3 regions of the Neotabrizicola paludis genome follow, and region 3 is predicted to be linked to each of the others. Evidence: riboswitches for the same ligand, from Rfam matches in the RefSeq annotation. Region 3 holds a riboswitch; each other region holds the start of a gene.

Evidence for each region. Region 3 has a riboswitch for cobalamin ahead of ACED67_RS12945 (TonB-dependent receptor plug domain-containing protein). Riboswitches for the same ligand answer to the same signal wherever they lie in the genome.
Region 1: linked by a shared signal. The riboswitch ahead of ACED67_RS20300 (aromatic ring-hydroxylating oxygenase subunit alpha) and the one ahead of ACED67_RS12945 (TonB-dependent receptor plug domain-containing protein) in region 3 are both predicted to bind cobalamin.
Region 2: linked by a shared signal. The riboswitch ahead of ACED67_RS20440 (CbtB domain-containing protein) and the one ahead of ACED67_RS12945 (TonB-dependent receptor plug domain-containing protein) in region 3 are both predicted to bind cobalamin.

What each region holds. Positions count from the first base shown of each region.
Region 1 covers NZ_JBGTYM010000013.1:42,558-49,314, reverse strand. The annotation lists gene ACED67_RS20310 (RBBP9/YdeN family alpha/beta hydrolase) at 1-157, shown strand, start outside; gene ACED67_RS20305 (fumarylacetoacetate hydrolase family protein) at 622-1,782, shown strand; cobalamin riboswitch at 1,868-2,068, shown strand; gene ACED67_RS20300 (aromatic ring-hydroxylating oxygenase subunit alpha) at 2,186-3,424, shown strand; gene ACED67_RS20295 (FAD-binding oxidoreductase) at 3,429-4,505, shown strand; gene ACED67_RS20290 (DUF1513 domain-containing protein) at 4,583-5,638, opposite strand; gene ACED67_RS20285 (imelysin family protein) at 5,640-6,614, opposite strand; gene ACED67_RS20280 (di-heme oxidoreductase family protein) at 6,614-6,757, opposite strand, start outside.
Region 2 covers NZ_JBGTYM010000013.1:74,037-80,793, reverse strand. The annotation lists gene ACED67_RS20455 (hypothetical protein) at 1-53, shown strand, start outside; gene cobF (precorrin-6A synthase (deacetylating)) at 153-923, opposite strand; gene ACED67_RS20445 (CbtA family protein) at 984-1,745, opposite strand; gene ACED67_RS20440 (CbtB domain-containing protein) at 1,750-1,926, opposite strand; cobalamin riboswitch at 1,960-2,181, opposite strand; gene ACED67_RS20435 (DUF1636 family protein) at 2,241-2,576, opposite strand; gene cobA (uroporphyrinogen-III C-methyltransferase) at 2,569-3,291, opposite strand; gene ACED67_RS20425 (cobyrinic acid a,c-diamide synthase CobB) at 3,294-4,646, opposite strand; gene cobM (precorrin-4 C(11)-methyltransferase) at 4,643-5,425, opposite strand; gene ACED67_RS20415 (cobalamin biosynthesis protein) at 5,422-5,790, opposite strand; gene cbiE (precorrin-6y C5,15-methyltransferase (decarboxylating) subunit CbiE) at 5,787-6,757, opposite strand, start outside.
Region 3 covers NZ_JBGTYM010000005.1:172,932-179,688, forward strand. The annotation lists gene ACED67_RS12925 (adenosylcobinamide amidohydrolase) at 1-590, opposite strand, end outside; gene ACED67_RS12930 (ABC transporter ATP-binding protein) at 601-1,344, opposite strand; gene ACED67_RS12935 (FecCD family ABC transporter permease) at 1,341-2,321, opposite strand; gene ACED67_RS12940 (ABC transporter substrate-binding protein) at 2,318-3,181, opposite strand; gene ACED67_RS12945 (TonB-dependent receptor plug domain-containing protein) at 3,156-5,039, opposite strand; cobalamin riboswitch at 5,160-5,359, opposite strand; gene ACED67_RS12950 (amidase) at 5,575-6,757, shown strand, end outside.

The sequences.
Region 1 (6,757 bases), on a different contig from region 3:
GGCCCAGCTCGTCGATCTGGGCGAAGTGGGGCATATCAACGTCGCCTCCGGCTTCGGTCCCTGGCCGCAGGGGCGCGCCTTTCGCGACGCCTTGATTCTGCGCAGTGCGCGCGCACCCTTTGCCTGGGCCGCGCAAACCGCCTGGCGGGCGGTTTGACCACGTCTCCGCGCCGCAAGGTGACGCTGTTCCACCGGGGCAAGGGCGCGTGGGAAAAGATTTTGGGTGCATAATAACGATATAGTTGGTAGATAAATCAGCATAACGAGTCGCCCACGAACCGAAACCGGGATGCGCCGCCGCTGCCAGGCTCGCGTCCAGAAAGGCCACCGCTGCGGTGGCCGCAGTCCGAGGTCCGAGATGAACCGTCTGTTTCGCAACAGTGAACCCAGCCGCGCCGATTATGTCGGTCTTGCCGTCTTCGTTGTGATCCTGTCTGGCACCTTTGCGCTTTTGTTGATCTAGGTCTTTTGCTGCGGCGGTCGGCCGCGGACAGGGCTTTTCTATCGGCCTTCTCACGCGGGCTTGACGTTTCCACTGTTGCTCAAGCTGCCCCAACGCCCCATCACTGAGGCCATGGCGCGCGGCGGTCTGGCCGTGCCGGGCAACAAAGGGGCAGGGCGATGCAGATCAGGCTTGGCGCGGCGGATATCCTTCCCGCAGACCCTACTGCGCTTCTGCTCGGCCGCGTCTGGGCGCAGGCCTCGGGCGGGCCTTGCCCGATCCTTGTGCGGCGCGGTCAGGTTTTTGACCTGTCCCGTGTCTCGCCGACGGTCGCGGGCCTGCTTGAGCGCGAGTTTCTTACCGAAGATCTTGAAGACGATTTCCCCCTCCTTGGCGAGTTGGACGAGTTCCTGGCCCAAGGCGGAAATGAAGGCCCTGTCGGTCGGCTGCTTGCCCCCTGCGATCTCCAGCCGGTCAAAGCTGCGGGCGTCACCTTCGCGGGCTCGATGATCGAGCGCGTGATCGAAGAACGTGCCAAAGGAGAACCCGCCCGGGCCGAGGCCCTGCGCGGCGAACTGGCCGAAATCCTGGGTGGAAACCTGCGTGGCGTGGTGCCGGGCAGCGCCAAGGCGGCCGAGGTCAAGGCGCATCTGCAAAAGGCCGGGCTCTGGTCGCAATACCTTGAGGTCGGCATCGGCGCCGATGCAGAGATATTCACCAAGGCTCCGCCGATGTCTTCCCTGGGAAGCGGCGCGCAGATCGGCGTCCATCCGGCCTCGGTCTGGAACAACCCCGAACCCGAGGTCGTGCTGGCGATCAACTCGCGTGGGATCATCTGCGGCGCGGCGCTTGGCAATGACGTGAACCTGCGTGATGTCGAGGGGCGCTCGGCCCTGCTTCTTGGCAAGGCCAAGGACAATAACGGAGCCTGCGCCATTGGCCCCTTCCTGCGCCTCTTCACCCCCGATTTCCCACGCGAGCGGCTAGAAAGCCTGAAACTGACGCTCAAGGTCGAGGGTGAGGATGGCTTCATCCTGCAGGCCAGTTCCGATATGAGTCAGATCTCGCGCCCGCCGGCCGACATCGCCGAACAGACCCTGAACCTGAACCATCAATATCCCGACGGCGTCATGCTGTTCCTGGGCACCATGTTCGCTCCGGTGCAGGACCGCGACGGCAAGGGCCAGGGCTTCACCCATCATTGGGGCGACCGGGTCGAGATTTCATGCCCCGAACTTGGCCGCCTGGTGAACGAGGTCCAGCCCAGCGACCGCATCGCGCCCTGGAGCTTCGGCCTGCGCGCGCTGATGGAAAACCTCTCGCATCGGGGGCTGTTGTAGGCGGGGATTCCGCGCGCCGCGAGGGGTCCTGTCGGAAAGCGACGGGCGAATGTCGCCGTCGCGCTGCGGGCTCGTCGCTCCTGACATAGATTGAACCCTGCAAGGTGCCGCTGGCGACAGCGGAGAATTGGGAAGCCGGTGCAAGACCGGCGCTGCCCCCGCAACGGTGACGGGACAGGGGCGCGGCAATCGCCACTGGGGAAAGGGAGCCCCGGGAAGGCGCCGCGCCCGGGCCGCAAGGCCCATGGCCCGCAGCCCGGAAACCAGCCTTGCAGCAGACGTCAAGCCGCGGGCGGCGGTGCGGGCGATGGGCCGGGCGTTTCCCTCAGAAGCGCGCTCGCCGCCTTCGTCCCATTGCCCGTCAGCACTCCGAAAAAGCCCTGCCAGTCCAGAGGTCTAATCCATGTTGAGCCAGCCCGAAATTGCCGCCGAGCTTGCTGCCCGCCAGCCGAATTTCTCTCTCTCCCGCGCGCTGTATTGCGACGAGGGCACCTATGCCGCCGATCTGGAGCATGTCTTCTACCGCGAATGGCTTTTCGCCATCCCGGCCTGCGAGCTGGACCGCCCCGGCGCCTATGCCACGCTTCAGGTCGGCGCCTATCCGGTGGTGATCACGCGCGGCAATGACAGTGTGATCCGCGCCTTCCACAATGTCTGCCGCCATCGCGGCCAGCGCCTCTGTTCCAAGGACCATGGCCATACACCCAAACTCGTCTGTCCCTACCACCAGTGGACCTATGACCTTGACGGCAAGCTGCAATATGCCCGCGACATGGGCGAAGGCTTCGATGCCGGAAAGTTCGGCTTGAAGAAGGTCCATTGCGTCGATCTGGGCGGGATGGTCTTTGTCTGTCTGGCCGATGTGCCGCCGCCCATCGCCGAACTGGCCAAGCCGCTGATGTCTTACCTTGCGCCCTCGGGGCTGAAGGATGCCAAGGTCGCCTTCTCCTCAAGCATCGTGGAAAACGGCAACTGGAAGCTGGTGATCGAGAACAATCGCGAATGCTATCATTGCGGCGGCTCGCACCCTTCGCTGTGCCGCACCTTCTCGGACAACCCGAAGATTGGCGCGATGGACGGCCCGCATTCGGCCAGCGACGAGATCCTGGCCCACTGGACCCGCTGCGAAGGGGCTGGCCTGCCTTCGCGCTTCGTGATGCACCCGACCTCGCAATGGCGCCTGGCGCGGATTCCCCTGCTGAACAATGCCGAAAGCTACACGATGAGCACCAAAGCGGCGGTGGCCAAGCGCATGGGCGCCATGCCCTTTAACGATGCGGGCAGCCTGCTGTTCTTCCATTACCCGAACACCTGGAACCACTTCCTCGGTGATCATGCCATCGTCTTCCGCGTTCTCCCGATCAGCGCGACCGAAACTCAGGTGACTACGAAATGGCTGGTCCACAAGGACGCGGTTGAAGGCAAGGATTACGACCTCGAAACCCTGACCCGCGTCTGGCTGAACACCAATGACGAGGATCGTCTGGTGGTCGAGGAAAACCAGAAGGGCATCCTGTCGCCCGCCTATGAACCCGGCCCCTATTCGATGATCCAGGAAGAGGGCGTGGTGCAGTTCGTCGACTGGTACTGCCGGCTGATGGAAGGGCGCCTGTCGCCCCGCCCCGCGATGGCGGCGGAGTGATCCCATGCCCAAGCAAAGGATGAACTGGTCGGCCGAACCCTGGAACGACAGCGAGCTTCTGGAATGCGCGATGATAGTGCCGGAAAACGGCGACACCGCCTCCTTCACGTTCCGCGCGCCCTCGGGCGCCTGGTTCGACTACCAACCCGGCCAGTTCGTCACGCTGGAACTGCCGGTGAAGGGCGGGCCGATCCAGCGCACCTACACGATCTCCTCCTCGCCTTCGCGCCCGCTGTCGATCTCGATTACGGTCAAGGCGCAGTCGACCAGCGAGGGCACGCGCTGGATGCTAGACCATCTGAAGCCAGGCATGAAGATCAAGGCCTATGGGCCATCGGGAATCTTCTCCTTCCATCGCCACAAGGCCGCGAAATATCTGTTCATTTCCGCTGGCTCGGGCATTACGCCGATGATGTCGATGACAACCTGGGCCTGGGATTCGGGCGAGATGCCCGACATCACCTTCGTCCATGCCGCGCGGCGGCCCTCGGAAATCATCTTCCGCGAAAGGCTTGAGCAATTCGCCAATCGCGTCCCCGGCCTGAAGCTGCGCTTCACCGTCGAAGAGCCCGATCCCTTCCGGTCCTGGCCGGGGTATCTGGGCCGCCTGAGCCAGATCATGCTGGGCCTTATGGCGCCTGACTACCTTGAGCGCGAAGTGTTCTGCTGCGGCCCCGAACCCTTCATGCAATCGGTCCGAGAGATGCTGGTCTCGCTGGGCTATGACATGGACCGCTATCATCAGGAAAGCTTCGGCGCGCCAGTGAAGACCGAAGCCGAGGCCCCGGTGATCGACGATGTCGCCCCGGTCGAAGGCGCGCGGGCCGAGATCACCTTCGCGACCTCGGGCGTCACCACGCGCTGCGAGGAAACCGACACGGTGCTGGCGGTGGCGAAACGGTCTGGTCTGAACATCCCTTCGGGCTGCAATTTCGGCCTTTGCGGCACCTGCAAGGTCAAGAAGACCGCGGGCGACGTGCATATGGTCCATAATGGCGGCATCAGCGACGAGGATATCGCCGCCGGCTATATCCTGGCCTGTTGCTCGAACCCGATGGGCAAGATCGCGGTCGAAGTCTGAGGCGTAGCGCCCGAGCGCCACATCCGGGGGAGGGCGCCCTCGGACCCGCATGGGCTATTTGTGCCAGGACGAAGGGCTCAGACCCCGACAGGGACAAGATGATTGTCCCAGGCAACGCTTTCCTGCGACAGCGGGGTCAGCGTCTCGGCATCCGCCCGCCACAGCCCGCCCGCGCCGTCGGTGGCCATGAACGCATCTCCCAAGGGCGCAACGCCCGCCAGATCGGCGCGGCGATGGGTGGCAAGATACTGGCCATCCTCGGCGAAAAGCATCACCGCCCCGCCCTTGGGCGAGGTCAGCGCCACCATCCCGCCCGCGCAGGCGATCGAGCCGGCATAGCCCTGCATCGTGAACATCTCGGCATCCGCCGCCTGACAGAGAATAGGCGCCGCGCCGGGCGTCCAGAGGCCCAGAAGCGGGACGGGATCGGCCGCGTCGCCCTCCCATTGCATGGCAAAGGCCACGCTGCTTCCGGCCAGAGCAAGGTGGCGGATCGAGTTCTGGTGCAGCTCATCTGGCAGTTCCGCCAGATCGAGCAGCGCGCCATCCGCCGACAGCAGCGCCAGATTGGGGCGCATGTCCGGCAGGTTCAGTTTGGTGCGGTCGCTCGGATCGGTCTGGATGCCGCCATTGGCGATGACGATACGTCCGTCAGGCAGGCGCTTGATGTCATGTGGACCGACGCCATGGCTGTCCCATTCGCCGATCCGGGTGAAGCCCTTGGTCTCCCACAGCCCCACGCGGCCGGCCGAGCCTTCGGCGACAACTTCGCTGGTCATCAGCAGGCTGCCATCGTCGGAAAAGGCACCATGGCCGTTGAACTGGCGGCCCTCGGGCGGGGTCAGCCGGTGCGCGATCTCACCTGTCCGGCAATCCAGCACCAGCGCGAAAGTGCCGGGACGGCGGGCGAAGGCGACGGCCAGAGGACGCGAGGGATGGGCCGATGCGGCGTGGCCGCGGGCGGGAAGCGGCAGGGAGAAGAGAGATTTTCCTTCGCTATCAATTCCATAAAGGACGAAGCTCTCACCTATCTTTCCGGCGGAGAGATACTTGGGGCTGCCTGCATCCGCCCAGGTTGGCACCGGCAAAGTCAGCGCCGCCAGCCCGGCCAGAAACCCGCGTCGCGTTGCCATGTCAGTCCCCATCCGCTGCGTTGAAGCCAAGATCCACATCCAGCTCGCGCGCCAATTCGTCCAGCGCTTTTTGCCGAATGAAATCAATAGATTGTTGCAGGATTTGCAGTTTGAGCCAGCCGCCCGGGCTGGCTGCGCCGTCAAAGGTCGGATCTTTCAGGCTGCGCGCCAGCAGGATCGATCGGTCAAAGGCGGCCAGGGTCTGCGGCGCGTCCGGGGTCAGCACTTCGGTCATGTGGCGCAGCGCCACCAACGTCAGCAGCACATTGCGCGCCGACCGCCCCGAGGCCTTCGCCTCCGCCAGGTCCGGACGCGGCTTGTCGAACGTGCCCATCGGCCGACCGACGCGCAGGTCCTTGAGCGTTTCCAGAGCCGTGGCGATCTGGGTGAACAGCGCCTGCCGCACTTCTGGCCGCGAAAGGAAAGTGGTGTTTCCGGGCTCTCCGGCGGTCAAGAGCACGTCGGCATAGCCGCCCATCCAGGCGGCATCGATCTCGGCCGCCATCCGCGCCAGGTCAGCGGCCGTGGCCCGGATCAGCGGGCAGGTCTCCTGCGCCGGGGGCTCGGCGGGATAGAGCAGGCGTTCGAGACCAAAGAAGCCGCGCGCCGCAACCGATTGTTCGGCAAAGGCTTCCGGCGCCAGCAGGGCGCGGTCGCCCGCCAGGAGGGCCTTTTGCGCCTTCGCCCCCAGCCCCTTGGGATCGGGCCAGAAGCTGATCGCCAAAGCGCGCCCCTCATCCTCGGCCGGGCCGATGCGCAGCCAACCGACCTCAAGCCAGGCATCCCAGGCGGCATTGAAGGGTTCGGCCAGCGCGGCGGGGTCGCAGGTCTGCGCGGCTTTGGCCGCCAGCGCGGCCGCGGCGGCATCAAAGACCGCATAGCCGGGCAGAAGCCGGTCCTTCACCGCCTGCGGATAGTCGGCAAGGACAGGACCGGCCAGCAAGGCAAGCGCGGCGAGAGGGGTAAGAAGACGCATCACAGGCTCTCCAGGAAAGCGACCAGATCGGCGCGGTCGGGGGCGGGCAGGGCCATGAAGCCGTCACGTGCGGCCTGGGCCTCGCCGCCATGCCACAGGATCGCTTCGGTCAGGTCGCGGGCGCGGCCATCATGCAGGAACTG
Region 2 (6,757 bases), on a different contig from region 3:
GCCTTGCCCAGATCGAGGCCGACCCGAAACATCTTAGGACATTCGCAAAATGATCGTTGGCAGCAGCTTCATCGGCCTTGCCCGTTTCCGGCGCGCGCCAATGGCATGGCGGCGGCGAGACACTTGCGATCGCAAGCGCTTTGGCGCGTCGCCTAGGGCAGTGCAGGCTCGCGCCGCATCAGGTAGATGTCCATGATCCAGCCATGGGCGGCGCGGGCGCTGCTGCGGGTCTCGAGGATCTGCGACGCGACTTCGGCGAGCGGGCCAGAGATCAGAATTTCCTCTTCCATCCCGACATAGGCCCCCCACCAGATCGAGATGCCTGTCGGATCGAGCGTGCCGAAGGCACCGCCCGCATCCAGCAAGATGACCACCGTGTCGCTGCCCGCGGGCCAGCCCGTCTCGCGCAGGGCGCGGCCGGTGGTGATGGTCACGGGGGCGCCAAGCCCGTTCAAGGGAATGGCATGGGCGGCGCAGAGCGCCTGAATCGCCGTGATCCCGGGGGTGACCCGCAGGGTCAGCGGCAGGCGTTTGGCCAGACGCTCGGCGATGCGCAGGGAACTGTCGTACAGCGAGGGGTCACCCCAGACCAGAAGCGCCACCTTCAGCGGAACCTCGGGGCGGAGATGGGGGCGGATGGCCGCCTCCCAGGCCAGTGCGATGGCATCATGCCAGTCGCTGACGCGGGCGAGGTAATCGGGCGTTGCAGGGTCGCGGACGGGCAGATCGAAACCCTGCACATGGGTCGCGGGATTGGTCACGCAACTTTCGATTATACGGTAGCGCAGGCCCGCAAGGTCGGCCTTGTCCTCGCCCTTGAGCGGGACAAGGATCAGGTCGGCCCGGTCCATCGCCTTGGCGGCCTGGGCGGTGACATGGTCGGGATTGCCGCTGCCGATGCCGATCAGGTCGAGGGTGATCATCGGGCTTTCCTGCAGGAGAAGCCGCCGCGCCCGAACAGCGCGACGGCAGGGGTTGTCACCTTAGACAGTGGCGGTTTCCTTCGACCAGAGCGCGCCAGCCGTCCAGCCCAGCACCGCCCAGACCACAAGCCCGACACCCAGCACGCGTGCGGCGAAGGTGGCGGCCAGTTCGGGCGGGGCGACGCCGGCGAAGCCTTCCAGATGCGGTGCGCCAATCAGATGTGGCGCGGCGAGGAGGGCAAGGCCAAGCGCGGCATAGACCGCGCCCTTGCCATAGGCCAGAAGCGCGATGCCGGTCGCTGTCGACAGCACCGTGCCCCACCACCAGACCTGCCGGGTGGCCAGCTCGGCCGCCGCTGTGCCGGGCAGTTCGGGCGCAAGACCCAGGGCCGGGGCAAGCTGGAAGGCCGCGAAGCCCGCGATCCCCCACAAAAGCCCCTCGCGCGCGCCGACTCGGCGGCCATAGGCCATGGCAAGGCCGAATCCCGCGACCAGGATCAGCGCATAGGCGCTGTAGATCAGGATCGAGAACAGCCCGGTCAGCGCATTGCGCTGGAACTCGGACGGCTCTTCCCCCGCCGTGCCATGGTCATGCGCACCGTGGTCATGCCCGGCTTCGGCCTCGGCAGCGGCGCCATGATCATGGTCTTCAGACGCGTCATGACCCTCAGCCGCCGTGCCCTGGAAATGGGTCAGACTGCCGGATTCATACTCTTCCGCCAGAAGGATCGACTTCTGAACGAATGCGAAATGCAGCAGGGCCGCCAGCAGCCCCGCCGCAACGCCAGCGAACAGCGCGCTGGCCAGCATTTTCTGGATCATGATGTCAGTGGCAGGGGAAGCCGGTGGCGTGACGCATGTCATGCGCGGCGTCATGCAGCGCGGCCGATTGCGCATGGCCTGCGACGAACAGGGTCGCGCCGCCCAGAAGGGCCACGAAAAGAACGGCCATCAAGGCCGAGGATTTGTCCGACGCGCGCAGCGCGGTCTGGGTATTGGTCATCTTCAGTCTCCTTACCGTCACACCCGACGGCGGTTGTTGCTTTCGTGCCTGGCCGGTCTCCTGACTCGCGGGTCGAAGCTGCTTTCCGCCTTCCCAGCCCGGTGAGGGGCCAGTGGCCGTTGGAAAGCCGCTCTCCGCATACAGTCGCGGGGGCGGTTGGGGCTTTGGGCGCCGTATTCGGTCCGCCCTTTCCCCATTCCCGTTTCAGTCCGAGCGCTTTGCGCCTGATCGGACGCCATGCCCCGCCAGTTGCCATCAGGATGCTGTCAGGGTCAAGCGCGATTGCGGCCTGCGGGTCGGCGATTGCGACGGAATCAGCCCGGAATCCGCGCCAGCGCCTTTAGGCGCAGCGCGCCAAGGATGCGGGCATCGGCAAAGGTGCCATCGGGCGAAACGGCATAGCGGCGGGCGAAGTTGACAAGATCGGCAAGGTCGCTTTCACCAAGATCGCCAAAGAGATAGGCGGTCTTGCCCGCGCTGCGGAAGGCGCAGGTCGAGGCGCGGGCGCAGCCCGACATGCAATCGGCGGTCTGGACCTTTGCCGCCACGCCCGCCTCTGCCAGCGCCTGCGCCAAGGGCGCGGCAAAGCCCGTGCGGCCCAGGGCGCAAGAGGTGCAGAGCGTGACGGTCAGGGCGGCGGGTTCAGGCATCGGCCAGCGGACCGTAAAGGATCAGCGCCGGGCTTTCGGCGGGGGGCGCGTCCACGAGCATTGCGGCAAGCCCGGCCAGCGTGCTGCGGGTCAGGCGCTGGTCGGGATGGCCCACCGCCTCGGCCAGAAGGGTGGATGTTTCGGGCGACAGGCCCTCGGCCTGAAGCCGGGCGGCAAGGGCAGGAAAGCTGCGCCGCCCCATGAAGACCACTGTCGTCGCCTGCGGATCGGCCAGCGCGGCCCAGTTAAGGCCTTCGGGCAGGCTGCCGGTCACATCGGCCCCGGTGACGAATTGCACCCGGCGCGCGGTCACCCGGCGGGTAAGCGGAATCCCCGCCGCCGCCGCCGCCGCGCAGGCCGAAGGCACGCCGGGCACGATTTCGAAACCGATCCCGGCGGCTTTCAGGGCAGTGATCTCCTCTTCCAGCCGCCCGAACAGACCGGAATCGCCGGATTTCAGCCGTACCACCCGTGCGCCAGTGGCGGCATGATCGACGAGAAGGCGACTGACATGATCCTGCTTGGGCGAGGGCTTTCCGGCGCGCTTGCCCACCGCGACCAGTTCCGTGCCCGGTCCGGCATGGGCAAGGATCGGGCCTGAGGCGAGGTCATCGAACAGGATGACATCGGCCCCCGCCAGAAGGCGCGCGGCCTTGAGGGTCAACAACTCGGGATCGCCGGGGCCGGCGGAGACGAAAGAGACGAAGCCAGTCATGGCTAGGGGTCCTGCGGGGCAAGAGAGGCGGCGGGAGCGATCAGGTGGAAGAACGTGCCGGAGACGGTGCCACCGCCCGGCTGGGCCGCGAATGAGCCGGTCTCCGCCACCTCGGCCCCTGTCGCGTCGGTCACGCGGGCCAAGGGCGCGTCGGGCTGCGAGAGGATCGTGGCATAGTGGAATTCATGGCCGCGCAAGGGGCGCGTCCCCTGACCGGGCAGGGCACGATGCGGGCGAGCAAGGCGATAACCCAGATGCATGCGCCGCTTGGCGAAGCTGGTCTCAAGCCCCAGCAGCCCGGCCATGCGGTGGCGCGCGCCATCGGCGGCGACCAGCCCCGCGCCAAGCGCCATGTAGCCGCCGCATTCACCATGGACCGGGCGGGTCCGGGCGAAATCGGCCAGACCAGCGCGGAAGCCTTCGGACGCGGCCAGTTGCGCGGCGTGAAGTTCCGGATAGCCGCCCGGCAGCCAGCAGACCGTGGCGCTGGGGTCCGGGGCCTGATCGGCAAGGGGCGAGAAGGGCAGGATCGTTGCCCCCTGCGCCCGCCAATCGGCCAGGAGATGCGGATAGACGAAGGAAAAGGCGGCGTCGCGGGCCAGCGCGATGCGTTCGCCCGGGGCGGGAACTGGGGCGCTGGGCGCGGGCGGAAGGGCATGGGCGGCGGCCAGCGCGCGGATCGCATCAAGGTTGCAATGGGCGGCGACGAAAGCGGCGGCTTCGGCCAGGATCGCCTGCAGGCGCGGCAGTTCCTCGGCCTGCACAAGGCCCAGATGGCGCTCGGGCAGGGCGACCTCGGCCCGGCGCGGCAGGGCGCCCAGCACGGGCAAGCCCGCCGCCGCCATCCCGGCGCGCACCAGCGCCTCATGCCGGGGCGAGGCGACCTTGTTCAGGATCACGCCGCCGACCGTCAGCCCGGCGCGGAACCGGGCCAATCCCTGCGCCACCGCGGCCGCCGTCTGGGCCTGGCCAGAGACATCGAGCACCAGAACGACGGGCCAGCCCATCAGCGCCGCCACTTCGGCGCTGGCGCCGGTTCCGGTTTCACCGGCTGCGGCGACGCCGTCGAACAGGCCCATCGAGCCTTCGGCCAGCACGAGATCGGACCCCGCCGCCACATCCGCCAGAGCGGCGATGCGGCCCGGTGCCATGGCCCAGCTGTCCAGGTTCACCGAAGGCCGGCCTGCGGCTGCGGCGTGGAAGGCCGGATCGATGTAATCCGGCCCGCTTTTGAACGGTTGTACGGTCAGTCCGCGCGCGGCGAAGGCAGCAAGAAGGCCCAGCGTCACCGTGGTCTTGCCCGTGCCCGAAGCGGGGGCCGAGATCAGAAGGCCGGGAGGCGGCGTCGGTGTCATTCGCTTCCCGCCGGAAAGCGCGGCTCGGCCCCAACCGGGCGGTAGCGGCGGTCGTAATCGCCCGCGTAAAGACGGCTTTCGGCAAAACCTTCCGCCGCCAGCGCGGGGCCGACAAGGATCAGCGCCGTGCGCTCGCCCGCGCCGATGGCCGGGTCGATCGTGGCGAGGGTGGCGCGGTGCAGGCGCTGGTCGGGCCAGGAGGCACGGAAGACCACCGCGACCGGGCAATCGGGCCCATAGGCGGGCAGAAGCCGTGCCTGCACATCGGCCAGGACATGGACAGAAAGATGGATCGCCAGCGTCGCGCCGGTGCGGGCGAAGTTCTCGAGCGTCTCGCTCTCGGGCATGGCCGAGGCGCGGCCCGAAGTCCGCGTCAGGACGACCGACTGTGCAAGGCCCGGCAGGGTCAGTTCGACCTCAAGCGCGGCGGCTGCGGCCGCAAAGGCGGGAACGCCGGGGGTGATGTCAAAGGGAATGTCCAGCGCGCGCAGGCGGCGCAGCTGTTCGCCCATCGCCGACCAGACCGAGAGGTCGCCGGAATGCAGCCGCGCCACATCCTTGCCTTCAGCATGGGCGGCAGAGATTTCGGCGACGATCCCGTCAAGGTCCATCGGGGCGGTGTTCACGATCCTCGCGCCGGGCGGGCAATGGGCCAGCAGAGCCTGCGGCACAAGGCTGCCGGCATAAAGACAGACGGGGCAGTCGGCGATCAGGTCGCGGCCCCGCAGCGTGATCAGGTCGGGCGCGCCGGGGCCGGCGCCGATGAAATGGACGGTCATGGGTGGGGTCCTTGGGTTGCGGCCATGGCGCAGGTCGCCATGCCGTCGGGCGCGGAAATCCGCGTCACGCTGAGTGTGGCGCCCGGTCCGGCGGCGGCCAGAGCCGCCGCTTCGGCGACCGAGCCGGTGCCGTGCAGCGCCTCGATCCGGGCCGAGCGGGTGGGGGTTGCAATGCCTGCCACTTCGACGGCACGGATTTGCAATCCGGTGCGGCGGGCGAGGTCGGCCAGCGTAGGGTCGGCCGCCTTGGCGGGCAGGGTCGCCAGCGCCTCGGCGCGGCCGCCCTGCGCCTCGACGGCCGCAAGCGCCGCCTCGAGCGCGGCAAGGCTTACGCCTTTGCGAAAGCCAAGGCCAGCCACCCTCATCGCGTGACGCTCCATTGCACGACGGGCCTTGCGGCCTGCCAGCCCCGAAAGCCGCCCAGAGGCGCCGCTTCGGCAAGGTCGATCCGCATCAGGCTTCCGCCATGGGCGGCGTGAAGGCTGGCGAGCAAGGCTTCGGTTTCCAGCGTGACGCCATTGGCGACAAGGCGGGTGCCGGGCGGCAGAAGGCCCCACAGCGTGTCATGCAGCGCGGCAGAGCCGCCGCCGCCGATGAAGGTGGCATCGGGCGGAGGCAGGGCGGCAAGCGCGTCGGGCGCGCGGCCTTCGACCACGGTGATGCGGTGCGACAGGCCGAAACCTTCGGCATTGGCGCGGATGTTCGCGGCGCGCTCGGCGCGGGCCTCGACCGCAAAGGCCCGTCCCCCGGCCAGCGCCCATTCGACCGAGATCGAGCCAGACCCGCCGCCGATATCCCACAGCACCTCGCCCGGACGCGGGGCAAGGGCCGAAAGTGTCAGGGCCCGCACCGGGCGTTTGGTGATCTGGCCGTCATGGCGGAACATGTCATCCGGCAGGGCCGAGGCGCGGGGCAGGCCCGCACCGCGCGGCAGGTCGGCCCCGTCCAGCGCCACGGCGACCGGGGCGGCGATATCGGGCCAGCCGGCGCCGGGCCGCAGGCGCTCGCGCGGGCCACCCAGCGCCTCGCAGACCGTGATGCGAGCTTCGGCAAAGCCGTTGGCGGCCAGCCAGGCGGCAAGTTCGGCCACCGCCGCGCCGTCGCGCAGGGTGCAGATCGCCCTTGTGCCGCGCGCCAGAAGCGGGCGCAGCCGGGCGAAGGGCGCGGCATGAAGGCCAAGGCAGAGCGTGTCCTCAAGCCGCCAGCCCAACCGCGCGGCGACAAGCGAGAAGGTTCCGGCCACCGGGAAGCTCTGCCATTCCGAAGGCGAAAGATGCGCCGCGACCGACCCGCCCGCGCCGAACCAGAAGGGATCGCCGGAAACCAGCATCG
Region 3 (6,757 bases):
CGGCGCGTGGCCGCGCCAATCGCCTCTCCCGTGGCGGTGTGCAACCCGGCATAGCGCCCTGCCCCCGGCAGGCAGGCCAGAGCCACGCAATCCGTGCCCGTGCCAGTGGCGCGACCCGTCGCCAAAGGCAGGTCCAGATCCATGACCGCCGCGGTGCGGGCCTGAACGGCGATGGTCAAGGCCTCAAGCTGGGCCGCTTCGGTCAGGGCGGCATCGGTGGCGACCAGAAGGTTGATCGTGCCGTAATCGGCGCTGTGCCAGAGCAGGCGCGTGCCCACCGCCTCGGCATTGGACAGGCCCAGCGTCACCACGGTTTCGGCGCCTATCCCCTCGACCTCGGCCGCGTCTCGGACGTGCAGACCGATATCGCGCGAGGTCATCATGCCCACCGCGCCGGGAAAGTGCCGCATCTGCCCGGCGAACCAGCTTTCCACGTCGAAATCCTGCGTCAGTTCGGCGTTGCGCACCTCGCGCCAGACAATGCAATCGGTGGCCACATAGCCCGCCCCCTGCGGCGCATGGGACAGGACGCGCATCTGCTGCGGCAGACGCGCCACCAGCCAGGGCCGGTCCAGCACAAGCGTGATCACGGGCGCGCCCTCACCGCACCACGCCCAGGGGCTGAAACACCGGCCCGTCCGGCGTTTCGGCATGATAGCCGCGAATGCCAAAGACATCGGCCAGCCGCGCCTCGGTCAGAACCTCGCGCGGCGTGCCATCGGCGACCAACTGGCCGCGATGGATCAGCACAAGCCTGGTGCAATGCCGCGCGGCAAGCCCGAGATCATGCAAGGACACCAGCACCCCCCGGCCTTCCGCCGCCAGATCCGCAAAGACCTGCATGGTGCGGATCTGGGCCTCGGGATCAAGCCCGGCCACCGGCTCGTCGGCCAGAAGCAACGGGGTTTCCTGCGCCAGAACACGGGCGATCAGGGCGCGCGCCTGCTCTCCCCCCGACAATTCGGTGGCGCGGCGGTTGCGGAAGCCTGCCAGCCCCATCCGTTCCAGCGCGCGCGTCACCGCCGGATGGTCGGGGTCCGCCGCGCCATGCGCGCTGCGGCCCAGCGCGACCAGGGTTTCCACGCTGACCGGCCAGGCAATCTCGCGACCCTGCGGCAGAAAGGCGGCGGCGCGGGCGCGGGCCGCGGGGGCAAGCACGCTCAGCGACGAGGCGCCTTGATGAGGCAAGAGGCCAAGCGCGCCCCGCAACAGGCTGGTTTTGCCCGCGCCGTTCGGGCCAAGCAAGCCGACGCATTCCCCCGGCGCGATGGTCAGGCTGACGCGATCCACGACCGGACATGAGCCGCGCAGAACGGTCAGGCCGGTGAGGGACAGAAGGCTCATGCTTCGACCCTCCGCAGCCGCCAGATCAGATGCAGGAAGAACGGTGCGCCGATCAGGGCGGTCAACACGCCCAGTTTCAGATCGGCATCGGGCGCGATCAGACGGGTGGCGATATCGGCGGCCAAGAGCATCGCCGCGCCGCCCAAAGCCGAGGCGGGCAACAGGACCGAAGGCCGCGCCCCGGCGAAAGGCCGCAGCAGATGCGGCACGACAAGGCCGATGAAGCCGACACTGCCCGCCACCGCCACCGCAGCCCCCACCGAAGCCGCCGTGCCCAGCACAAGAACCAACCGCAGCCGTGACAGGTTCACGCCCAGGCTGCGCGCGGCATCCTCGCCCAGCGTCAGCGCGTCCAGCCCCCGACCCAGCGTCAGCAGCGCCGCCATGCCCGCCGCCATGAATGGCGCGGCAAGCCAGACATGGGTCATCGAGCGGTCGGCCAGAGACCCCATCATCCAATAGACGATCTCCATTCCCGCAAAGGGATTGGGCGAGAGCGACAGGACAAGCGAGGTCAGCGCTGCCGCCAGGGCCGACAGCGCGATCCCGGCAAGGATCAGCGCCAGCGCCCCGCCGCGCGGCCCGGCGAGAAGCAGGATCAAAAGCACCGCCGCCGCGGCGCCCGTCAGCGCCGACAGCGGCAGGGCCAGCGCGAAACGGGCGGCCAGGCCGGATTGCAGCGCCAGAACCGCGCCCAAGGCGGCGCTGGAGGAGACGCCGATCAACCCCGGCTCGGCCAGCGGATTGCGCAGATAGCCCTGCATCGCCGCCCCGGAAAGACCCAGCGCGGCACCGCACAGAAGCCCCAGGATCGCGCGCGGCAGGCGGATTTCCTGCATCACCAGCACGACCGGCCCGCCCTCGCCGCGCAGAAGCGCGCGCAGGCTTTCACCCAGGCCCAGCCCCGCCGGGCCAATCAGCAGCGAAGCGGCAAACAGCAGCGCGACCAGCAGCGACAAGGGCAGAAAAAACTTCATGGCAGCGCCTCGCGCGCGGCACGCATTCCCGCCAGCGCCCGCAAGATATGCGGCGTGCCGCAGACCCAGTCAGCATCCGAGGTTGCGATCCCCGCCGCCGCGCGCAGGTCGACCAGCGCGGGATGGTCGAGAATATCCTCGGAGCGCGAAGCACCGGGATATTTGGTCGAGGTGACGATCATCTCGGGCGCGGCCATGACCAGCCGCTCCAGTGGCAGCGTGCCGCCGCCGGTCAGCCCCGCCTGCGCGCCGATATTGTCGAAGCCCGCATGACGCAGCACGTCATCGGCCAGCGTGCCCTCGCCCACGGTGTAGCCATTCGGATAGTAAAGCGCGGCCCGGCGCGGCGGCAGATCGGTGGCAAGTGCGGCCAGCCCGGCCTGGAACTCGGCCACCAGCGCCTCGGCCTCGGCCTCGCGGCCCAGGGCGGCGCCGATGGTGCGGATCTGGCCCGGAATCTCGGCCAGTGCCGTGACGGGCGGCACCTGCACCACCGTCACGCCCAGATCGCGCAGCAGGTTGACCGAGGCGAGCGAGGTATAGGTGCCCGCCAGGACAAGGTCAGGATGCATGAGGAAAATCTGCTCGGCCCCGCCCCGATTGGCCGGATAGGCCGCTGCCTCGGCCACCATCGAAGACGACAGCGGGTCCGAGGCGAGATGGCTGACCGAGACCAGTTGGCCGGGGGCCGCAAGCAGCATGGCCAGCTGGTCGGTGCAGAGGTTCATCGACACGACGCGGGCAGGCGCCGTCTCGGCCGGCGCGGGCGAAGCGGCCAGCAGAAGGGCGGCCAGCGCCGAAAGACGCCGGACCGCCCCTGCCCGCACCGGGCGGTCAGAACCGGGCTTCAAGGCCGACATAGAAGGCCCGGCCCGAGGCGGCATAGCCGTCAACCATCTGATATTCCTCGTCCAGAAGGTTCTCGACCTTGAGGTAAAGCGCGGTCTTGTCGTTCAGGCCATAATCCATGCGCGCATTCAGCACGGTGTAATCCGGCATGTCCTTGGCCGAAAAAGTATTGGCGTCATTGTCGCGACGCCCGGCGACATGCAGGAGCGTCAAGCCGCCCGACAGCTTGTCGGACAGTGTGGCGTCCAGCGACAGGGCAAGGTTGTGATAGGGCACCTGCACGAGACGCTGGCCATCGGGGCGCCGACCATCGGTATAGGTATAGGCCAGGCCCAGCGTGACCGCATTCGACAGGGGCAGGCTGCCCGCCAGTTCCACGCCCTGGCGGGTCGACACGCCGGGCAGGTTCACCAGCGTCGAGGGGAAGCCGAATTCATAGGTGATCAGGTTGTCGACATCGAGGCGGTAAAGCGTGGCCGAAAGGCTTGCCCCACCTGCAAATTCCTGCTCGATCCCTAGTTCCCAGCTTTCGCTTTCCTCGGGCTCGAGGTCGGGGTTGCCGACAAAGGGGAAGAAGCCCGGATAGTCGCCGAAGCGTTCGTCGATCGACGGCGCGCGGAAGCCGGTGGCCCAGGCAGCCCGCAGTGTGGTGCCGGTCGCGGGCCGCCAGGCGGCAGCAATGCGGCCGGTGGGGAAATCGCCGAAGCCGCCGGAATGGTCCATGCGGACGGTTGCGGAAAGGTCGAAGGTTTCCGAAGGCGCCCAGACGGCCTGTGCGAAGGCACCGTAGATCGTGGTGTCGGCCTGCCCGCCGGGCAGATTGGTGTAATCGGCCGTCTCCTTGGACCAGTCGGCACCGTAGACCAGCGTAAGGGCCGGGGAGACCTCGGTCGTGCCCTGCCAGCCAAAGCTCAGCCGCTTGCCGCCGAAGCTGGACCTGTCGCCAGCCTCGTCATAGCTGCGATCGACATCCAGAGCGCTGACTTCGAAGCTGTGGCTTGTATTGCCCAGGGTCAGCTCGGCAAAGGCCCGCGCGCCGATTTCGGTCTTTTCCTGAGTATATCCAACAAGATCGCCCAGAACGAACAGCGGCGTGTAACCGTCGTAATCCTGTTCGGTGCGCTGCACGAAGGCCGCGGCGCCCAGGGCCAGAGTGTCGGAAACCTTGTAGCGCGCCGAGAAGGACAGGCGGGTGGCGTCGGCGCCGTCCCGTTCGGTCCCGCCGGCGAAGGAGGAGAAGCCGTCGGTGTGGAATTGGGTGGCGTTGAAGGCCAGGTCCAGGCGGTCATCCTTCTGGGTCAGGCCATAGCTGAGACGGGCGGTGCCGAAGCTGCCGGCTTCGGCAGAGATCGTTTGGTGAAAGCCTTCTTCCAGCGCCTTTGTGGTGGTGATGTTGATCACGCCGCCCACGGCCGAGCCGCCCCAGAGCGCCGATTGCGAGCCGCGCAGCACCTCGATCCGGCTGATATCGGCGCTCATCAGGCTGCCGAAATCGAAGGTCACATTGGTGCCCGAAGGGTCCGACACTTTGATGCCGTCGACGAAGACCGCGAGGTAGCGGCCATCGGCGCCGCGGATCCGCAGATTGGTGGTCGAGCCGAAGGGGCCGGACTGGGTGACGGCGACCCCAGGCAGCTTGGCAAGCGTGGTGGCGACGGTGGCGTCGTGATCCTTGGCCAGATCCTCCGGCCCGAGAACCGAGACGGAAACGCCGGTGCGCAACCGTTCGACGGCGGTGCGCAGGGCCGAGACAACGATTTCACCAAGATCAATGATATCATCATCTTGCGCCGCGGCGGGCAGGGCCGGAGCGAGAGAAGTGCCGCAGGTAAGCGCGGCGAGAAGCGCGAGGCGCGGGAGGGTTTGCATGGTCGTTCCCTTGCTGCGGCCGGGGCCGCCGTTGATGCGATCCGCCGCGGGGAAAGCCCCCGCGACCCTGGTCGTCACCACTGGCGGATGCCCGCCCTCCGTCGCGCGCCCCGCGCTGCGGAAAGGGTGATCACCCTGGCAGGTCTCCTGGCTTGCGGGTCATCGCTCGGGCGCGCCTTCCCGGTTTCCCAGTGGCCTGTCGCACCTTTGCTCGCCGCCTACAGTTGCGGGGGCAGCCGCGGAATTGGGTATGACACCCGCACCGCGTTCCCTTTTCATCCGGGGCGTTGACCCCGGAACCGAAGGCCTTCTCTCCTTAATCCCGGCAGGGGCGGAGTCAAGCGCGACGCGGTCGCGACAGAGTCTGAAACCGCCGCATCGCAGGGTTTTTCCGACGTCTTCCAAAGGTCTTCCGAACGTCTTCCAAAGGTCTTCCGCCCCAGCCCGCCGTTCCGCCCGCCCAAACCGCCGTTTCGGGGGTGGACCCGGCCGTCCCGCCCGGCCAGCATGGCCGCAAGGAAAAGGAGAGTCGCAGATGATTGGAGACCTTGGGGCGCGGGACGCGACCGAGCTGGCGGGGCTGGTGGCACGGGGCGAGGTCAGCCCGGACGAGCTGCTGGATGCCGCCCTGGCCGCGGTTGAGGCGCGCAATCCGGCGATCAACGCCGTCGTTCTGGTGCAGGAAGGCGTCGCGCGCGAGGCGATCAAGGCAGGCCTGCCGCCGGGACCGTTCCGGGGCGTACCCTTCCTGCTGAAAGACCTGGGTGCCGAGGCGAAAGACTTTCCCAGCCACAACGGCTCGCGCCTGCATGCCAATACGGTCTATCCGGGCGATTCCGCGATCTTCAGCCGGATGAAGGCGACCGGGGTCGTGACCTTTGGCCGCACGACCAGCCCGGAAGGCGGCATCGGAGCGGCAACCGAAAGCGCCGTCTATGGCGGGCCGACCCGCAACCCGTGGAACACCGATCACACGTCGGGCGGATCTTCCGGCGGCGCCGGTGCGGCGGTCGCTGCGGGGATCGTGAGTTTCGCCCATGGCTCAGATGGCGGCGGATCGGTGCGGATACCGGCGTCGAGCTGCGGCCTCTTCGGGTTCAAGCCGACGCGGGCGCGGCTGCCCGATGGGCCCTATGCCGGCGAGGGCTGGGCAGGAATGGCGATCGACGGCTTCCTGACGCGCAGCGTGCGGGACACGGCGGTGATGCTGGATGCCTGCGCCGGGGCCGATCCTGGCGCGCCCTATTGGGCGCCGCCTTTGGCGCAAGGCCATGCCGCCGCGATCAGCCGCCCGCCCAAGCGGCTGCGGGTGGCGCTGTGCGACACGACCTTCACGGGCCAGGCGATTGATCCGCAGGTCCGCGCAGCGGTTCTGGAAACGGCAAAGCTGCTGCAAGCTCTGGGCCATGAGGTCACCCCTGCCCTGCCCCGCACCGATGTGCCGGGCATGATGCGGGCCTGGACCGATATTGTCGCCGTGGGCACCGCCCTGGGCATCCGCCATGCGCTGGACGGTCGCGCGATGACCGACGATCTGGTCGAGGGCGTCAGCCGGGGCGCCTGCGCCCATGCCGAGACGCTGCATCCGACCCGCTATCTGGAAGCCGTGGGCAAGATCCATGCCTTCGGCCGCGAGATGGCGCGGTTCTTCGACCCCGAGTCCGGCCCCGGCTATGACGTGCTTCTGTCGGCCACGCTGGCCGAGCCGCCCGCCAAGG